Regions from separate parts of the Ferrovibrio terrae genome, predicted to be linked through region 2. Evidence: predicted binding sites of a transcription regulator. Region 2 holds the regulator's gene; the other holds the start of a gene.

Region 1 (3,565 bases), 710 kb from region 2:
AGGCCGCCGGCATCGATCAGCACATGGTTGCGCGCCGGATGATGCGACACCACGGTGGCCAGCACCGACACGGCGATATCCTGCATCGCGCAGGTACCGAGGCCCTGCTGGAACAGGTCGAAGAACACGAAATTGCCCGGCCGCATCTCGGTCACGCCGGTCAGGTCTTTGGCGAACAGCGCGGTGGGCGTCGACCCGACCGACACGATCGGGCAGGCAAAGCCGGCCGCGCGCAGGCGGGTGGCAGCCTGCACCACCGCCACGCGTTCGTCTTCGGCGATGCGTTCGATCTCGGCCAGGCTTGTCGCGCCGTAGGAATGTCCGGCATGGGTCAGCACGCCGGCCAGTTCGACGCCGGGCTGAGAGAGCGCCCCGGAAAGTTTCTGGGCCAGCGGCAGCAGGATATCGGAGTCGGGCGCGATGCCGGCGCGGCCCAGGCCGCAGTCGATCTTGATCAGCGCGCGGAAGGTGACGCCGAGCCGCTGGCCGGCTTCGGCCGCGGCCTGCGCCACCGCCGGATGGTCGGTGATGAACTTGAGGTCGACGCCGCTTTTGATCAGTGCACCGACCTGGTCCAGCTTCTGCGGCGCCATCGGCACGGCGTAAGTGATGTCGCGGAAACCCGCCTTGGCGAAATACTCGGCCTCGGCGAGCGTCGACACCGTGATCGGACCGCTCTTGCCGACGGCGAGTTCGGCCACCATCACCGATTTCGCTGTCTTCAGGTGCGGACGCAGTGTGACGCCGAGTTGTTTCGCCCGCGCCTGCATGCGGGCCACATTGGCCAGCAGCCGGCTGCGGTCGAGGATCAGGACAGGCGTGGGCAGGTCGTTCAAAGTGCGGGTCATCGATTTGTCTTCTCTATTTGCGCGGTGCCAGCACGAGCTGGGTCTGCGTCACGATCGCGGCCAGCTTGCCGTCGGCGCGGGTGATCCGCGTCTGCCACACCATCGTGGTCTTGCCCCGGTGCAGCGGCGTGGTCTCGGCCTGCGCGGTCTCGCCGGCGGGAATGGCGGCGAAGAAGTTGGTCTTGCTCTCGATCGTGGTGGTGGAATGGCCCGGCGCCAGGTTGGCCACGGTGGCCACCGCGCCCAGTGTGTCGGCGAAAGCCATCACCGCGCCGCCATGCAGGATCGCCGGCACGGTGCACAGCTCGGCTCTGACCGGCAGTTCGGCGGTCACCTTCTCCGGCGTCACCGAGGTAATCTTCAGGCCCATCAGTTCGGCAAATGGCAGGGCAGAAAGCGATGGGGGCAGGTCCGTCATCGGATCCTCCAGATTTTCTTAATCAGGGCAGCAGCTTAGACGGAATCCCGGCCTCTCTGCGAGACGGGCCGGTGAAAAAATGTGGCGGAATCCGGGCAGCCCTCCCTTGACGGGGGCGGGCAGGCTGCTTAAGTGTCTGGCGCTCTCCGACCGAGAGTGCTAACAATCCGCGGGGCATGGCGATAAATCGCTGATTTCCAAGGGTTTTCAGATTTCCCAATGCGACAGAACAATCTAGGAGGATCGCATGAAGTTTCGTCCGCTGCATGATCGCGTGGTGGTTAAGCGCGTTGCAGAAGAAGAGCGCACCGCCGGTGGCATCATTATCCCCGACAGCGCCAAGGAAAAGCCGATGCAGGGCGAGATCGTCGCCGTCGGCGCCGGCGCCCGCGATGAAAACGGCAAGGTTCAGCCGCTCGATGTGAAGGCCGGCGACCGCGTGCTGTTCGGCAAGTGGTCGGGCACTGAAGTGAAGCTCGATGGCCAGGAGCTCCTGATCATGAAGGAGTCCGACATCATGGGCATCATCGAAGGCACGCCTTCGAAGAAGTCCAAGTAATCAGCGACTCTCACCAGTCCAGATAGTCTTTAAGGAGATACAGCTATGGCTGCTAAAGATGTCCGTTTCGGCGCTGATGCGCGCGGCAAGATGCTGCGCGGCGTCGATATCCTCGCCGATGCCGTCAAGGTTACCCTCGGTCCGAAGGGCCGCAACGTCGTGCTCGACAAGTCGTTCGGCGCCCCGCGCATCACCAAGGACGGTGTGACGGTCGCGAAGGAAATCGAGCTGGCCGACAAGTTCGAGAACATGGGCGCCCAGATGGTGCGCGAAGTGGCCTCGAAGGCGAACGACCAGGCCGGCGACGGCACCACCACCGCCACCGTGCTGGCCCAGGCCATCGTGCGCGAAGGCGGCAAGGCCGTTGCCGCCGGCATGAACCCGATGGATCTGAAGCGCGGCATCGACCTCGCCGTCGAGAAGATCGTCGAAGACCTGAAGAGCCGCTCGAAGAAGATCTCGGGCACCAAGGAAATCGCCCAGGTCGGCACCATCTCCGCCAACGGCGACACCGAAATTGGCAACATGATTGCCAAGGCGATGGAAAAGGTCGGCAACGAGGGCGTCATCACGGTGGAAGAGGCCAAGAGCCTCGAGACCGAGCTGGACGTCGTCGAAGGCATGCAGTTCGACCGCGGCTATCTCTCGCCGTATTTCATCACCAACGCAGAGAAGATGATCTGCGACATGGAAAACCCCTACATTCTTCTCCATGAGAAGAAGCTGTCGGGTCTCCAGGCCATGCTGCCGGTTCTCGAAGCCGTCGTGCAGACCGGCCGTCCGCTGCTGATCGTCGCCGAAGATGTCGAGGGCGAAGCCCTTGCCACGCTGGTGGTGAACAAGCTGCGCGGTGGCCTGAAGGTCGCCGCCGTCAAGGCGCCGGGCTTCGGCGATCGCCGCAAGGCCATGCTGGAAGACATCGCGATCCTGACCGGTGGTCAGCTGATCTCGGAAGATCTCGGCATCAAGCTGGAGAGCGTCACGCTCGCCATGCTCGGCACCGCCAAGAAGGTCACGATCGACAAGGAAAACACCACGATCGTTGCCGGCGCCGGCAAGAACAAGGACATCCAGGCTCGCGTGGGCCAGATCAAGGCGCAGATCGAGGAAACCACCTCGGACTACGACCGTGAGAAGCTGCAGGAGCGTCTGGCCAAGCTGGCCGGTGGCGTTGCCGTGATCAAGGTTGGCGGCGCCAGCGAGATCGAGGTGAAGGAGCGCAAGGATCGCGTTGATGACGCGCTGCATGCGACCCGCGCCGCGGTCGAAGAAGGCATCGTTCCGGGCGGCGGCACTGCGCTGCTGTACTCGGTGCGCGCCATCGACAAGGTCAAGGTCGACAATGCCGACCAGAAGCATGGCGTGGAAATCATCCGCCGCGCCCTGCAGGCTCCGGTCCGTCAGATCGCCGAGAATGCCGGCGTTGACGGCGCCGTGGTGGCCGGCAAGCTGCTGGAGTCGAAGGACACCAGCTGGGGCTTCAACGCCCAGACCGAAGAATACACCGACCTGGTCAAGGCCGGCGTGATCGACCCGACCAAGGTCGTGCGTGTGGCCCTGCAGGGCGCGGCTTCGGTCGCTGGCCTGCTGATCACCACCGAAGCCATGGTTGCCGATCGTCCGGAGCCCAAGGGTGCGGCCGGCGGCGGCGCCCCGGGCGGCATGGGTGGCATGGGCGGCATGGGTGGCATGGACTTCTAAGTCCACAGCCCATCAGTCCTGCACTGATACGAGAAGGCC
Region 2 (3,565 bases):
CCACAAAAGCAGGAGGAAACAATGCGCAGCATGCTGATGCGGGCCGTGACGGTAGCCGCAGTTCTGACGGGGTCTGAAGCCATGGCACAGACCGCTCCCCTGAACGAGCTCGCACCGAAAGGCAGCGTCCGCGTCGCCATCGCGATCTCGCCGGCGCCCTCCGCGCTTTATGCTGTCAAAGATTCAAACGGGCAGTACCGGGGCGTGACGGTCGATCTGGGCCATGCGCTGGCCGCCAAACTCGGCAAGCCGGTGCAGTTCGTGGCCTATGCCTCCACTGGCGAAATCACGGCGGCCGGCGACAACGATGCCTGGGACGTCACCTTCATGCCGCATGACGCGGCCCGCGCGAAACTCGTCGATTTCGGCACGCCCTATCATCTGCTGCAGAGCACGCTGCTGGTGTCGGACAAGGTGAGCGCAAAGACGCTGGCCGAGGTCGACCGGCCCGATATCCGCATCGCCGGCGTGGAAGGCACCGCCACGGCGCGCGCGGCGGCGGCGCATTTCAAACAGGCGAAGATCACCCATGTGCGCGGCGTGGACGATGCGGTGGCGCTGGTGAAGGCCGGTAATGCCGAGGCCATCGGGCTGTCGCGGGAGTCGCTGCTCGGCCTGCGCGACAAGCTGCCGGGCTCGCGCGTGCTGGATGGCGGTTTCCTGAACTCCACCACCTCGGTGGCGGTGCCGCGCGGCAAGGCGGCGGCGCTCGCCTGGGTCAGCGCCTTTGTCGAGGAACAGAAGGCCAATGGCAGCATCCGCAGGTCGCTGGATGCCATGGGGCTGACCGCGTCGCAGGTCGCGCCGCCCGGCATGAAGCCGTAGCCTCATGCCGGGCAAAACAATCCTCTGGCCGGCATGAGCCGTAGCCTCATGCCGGGCAAAGCAATCCTCTGGCCGGCATGAAGCCGTAAGGAACACCTGCGGCATTGACTGGACCCCGCCACCTTCTTAAGTCTGGTGGCATGATCCAGGAAATGAGCCAGCGCAGCCGCGACATCCTGCGGCTAGTGGTCGAGACCTATATGACGACCGGCGAGCCGGTCGGGTCGCGCTTCATCTCCAAGAAGCTGGAACACCGGCTGTCGCCGGCGAGCATCCGCAACACCATGGCCGATCTGGAAGAGGCCGGACTGCTCTATGCGCCGCACACCTCGGCCGGCCGACTGCCGACCGAAAGCGGGTTGCGGCTGTTCGTCGATGGTCTGCTGCAGGTCGGCGACCTGACGCAGGACGAGCGCAGCTCGATCGAAGGCCGCTGCGCCGCCTCGGGCCGCGGCTTCCAGGACGTGCTGAAGGAAGCCACCGGCGTGCTGTCGGGCCTGTCGGGCCATGCCGGGCTGGTCGTCGCGCCGAAGGTGGATGCGCCGCTGCGCCATGTCGAATTCGTGCCGCTGTCGCCGGGCAAGGCGCTGGTGGTGATGGTGTCGGAATCCGGCCAGGTGGAAAACCGCATGCTCGACATGCCGGCCGGCCTGACCGACAGCGCGCTGGCCGAGGCCGGCGAGTTCCTGTCGCAGCGCCTCAAGGGCCGCACCATGGCGGTGGCGCGTACCGAGATCCTGCACGAGCTGCAGCAGCGCAAGGCCGAGCTCGATCAGCTTGCCGCGCGCGTGGTGGAAGCCGGCCTGGCCGTCTGGGGCGGCGCCGAAGCCAATCGCGGGACTCTTATTGTGCGTGGCAGCACCAACCTGCTGGACGACGTGGCGGCGATGGCCGACCTGGAACGCATCCGCAATCTGATGGAAGAGCTGGAGAATTCAGAGGAGATGCTGCGCCTGCTCGACCTGACCCAGGGCGGCGAGGGCGTGCGCATTTTCATCGGTTCGGAGAATACGCTGTTCCGCCGCGCCGGCTGTTCGTTGATCGTGGCGCCGCTGCAGAACCAGCATCAGGCCATCGTCGGCGCCATCGGCGTGATCGGGCCGACGCGCATGAATTATGCCCGCGTCGTACCGATGGTGGATTTCACCGCCCAAGTGGTTGGCAGGCTTATTGGCTAATTTCCGGGGAACTTAACCCTTCCCCCTTTCATTTCCGTGCTGCCGTCCGTATATGCAGGCCCGTAACAGACAGGGCGCGCAGAGAGACCCCGATGAGCCAGAACGACCGTATCGAACCGACCCTCAATACCGCACCCCTCAATCCGGGCACCGGGCAGCAATCCGGGCAGCAGTCCGGCCACCAGCCGTCGCATCCGGCCGCGCCCGCGCCGGACGCACCGCAGCTGACGCCGAAGCCCGACGCCGTGCCCGAGCAGCCGGCCGCCAACGATCCGCTCGCGAAAGCCCAGGCCGAGATCGCCGAACTGAAAGACCGCCTGCTGCGCACCGCCGCCGAGAGCGAGAACCTGCGCAAGCGCATGGAGCGCGAGAAGGAAGACGCGCTGAAATACGGCGCCGCCAAATTCTCGAAAGACGTGCTGACCGTGGCCGACAATCTGCGCCGCGCGATTGAGACCCTGCCGAAATCCGAGGCCGACGCCAGCGAGCCGGTGCGCAACCTGGTGATCGGCATCGAGGCGACCGAGCGCGAGCTGCTGTCGGTGTTCGAACGCCATGGCATCACGCGGATCGATCCGAAGGGCCAGCGTTTCGATCCCAACCAGCATCAGGCGATGTTCGAGGTGCAGGATCCGACCCAGCCCGCCGGCATGGTGGTGCAGGTGATCGCGGCCGGCTACATGCAGCATGGCCGCCTGCTGCGCGCCGCCATGGTCGGCGTGTCGAAGGGCGGTCCGGCGCCGGAAATCCAGCCCGGCCAGTCGATCAACACCAAGGCTTGATTCAGCCGGCGCGAGTTCGCCGCTAAATCTGCGCGAATTGTCGCTGGCGTCACTCGCCTCGACAATTCGCCGCAAACATCCGGCTTTGTCAAAAAACCGCAATCTGGTTCGCCGATAGTCGCCCCGCAGGCAGAGGCTGGGGATCGACCGTTGGACATGATGACTTCCGAGGCGCTCGAGACCATCGGCACCGTTGCCGTAGCCCTGCCGCCGGTCCACAGCAGCATGCGTTGCGAGGACGTCGATCTCCGCTTCCAGTCCGACCCCGATCTGGCAGCCCTGGCGGTGGTGCAGGATGCCCGCCCCGTCGGCCTGATCAACCGCTACGACCTGATCACCCAGCTTTCGCGCGACTATGGCCGCGCGCTGTATGCCAAGAAGCCGGTCTCGGCGCTGATGGACCGCGCGCCGCTCATTGTGGATGCCAGCATCAGCGTCGACCGACTGGAAAGCCTGATCGCCGACGAACACCAGAGTGCATTGCTGCGCGGCTTCATCGTCACCCGCAACAGCCGCTATTACGGCGTCGGCACCGCTTTGTCGCTGCTGCAGCTCGGCATGGCGCGCAGCGAACGGCGCAACCGCGCGCTGGACCGCGCCCGCCAGCAGGCCGAGGAAGCCTCACTCAGCAAGACGCGATTCCTCGCCAATATGAGCCACGAATTGCGCACACCGCTGAATGCCATCATCGGTTTCGCCGAGGTGATCCAGAAGCAGCTGCTGGGGCCGATGGGCAATGCGCGCTACGCCGAATATGTCGATGACATCCTGTCCAGCGGC

Evidence for each region. Region 2 encodes HrcA, which represses chaperone genes, less so after heat shock. Its sites were predicted from a motif close to GTTAGCACTCNCCNNNGGNGAGTGCTAAC; they were not measured.
Region 1: the regulator HrcA is predicted to act here: its motif matches at 1,402-1,430, upstream of groES (co-chaperone GroES).

Annotation. Positions count from the first base shown of each region.
Region 1 covers NZ_CP041636.1:1,605,064-1,608,628, forward strand. Annotated here, with positions in the region: gene FNB15_RS07840 (alanine racemase) at 1-848, opposite strand, end outside; gene FNB15_RS07845 (PaaI family thioesterase) at 862-1,266, opposite strand; gene groES (co-chaperone GroES) at 1,514-1,825, shown strand; gene groL (chaperonin GroEL) at 1,871-3,526, shown strand.
Region 2 covers NZ_CP041636.1:2,314,155-2,317,719, reverse strand. Annotated here, with positions in the region: gene FNB15_RS11265 (transporter substrate-binding domain-containing protein) at 22-825, shown strand; gene hrcA (heat-inducible transcriptional repressor HrcA) at 966-2,003, shown strand; gene grpE (nucleotide exchange factor GrpE) at 2,096-2,785, shown strand; gene FNB15_RS11250 (sensor histidine kinase) at 2,942-3,565, shown strand, end outside.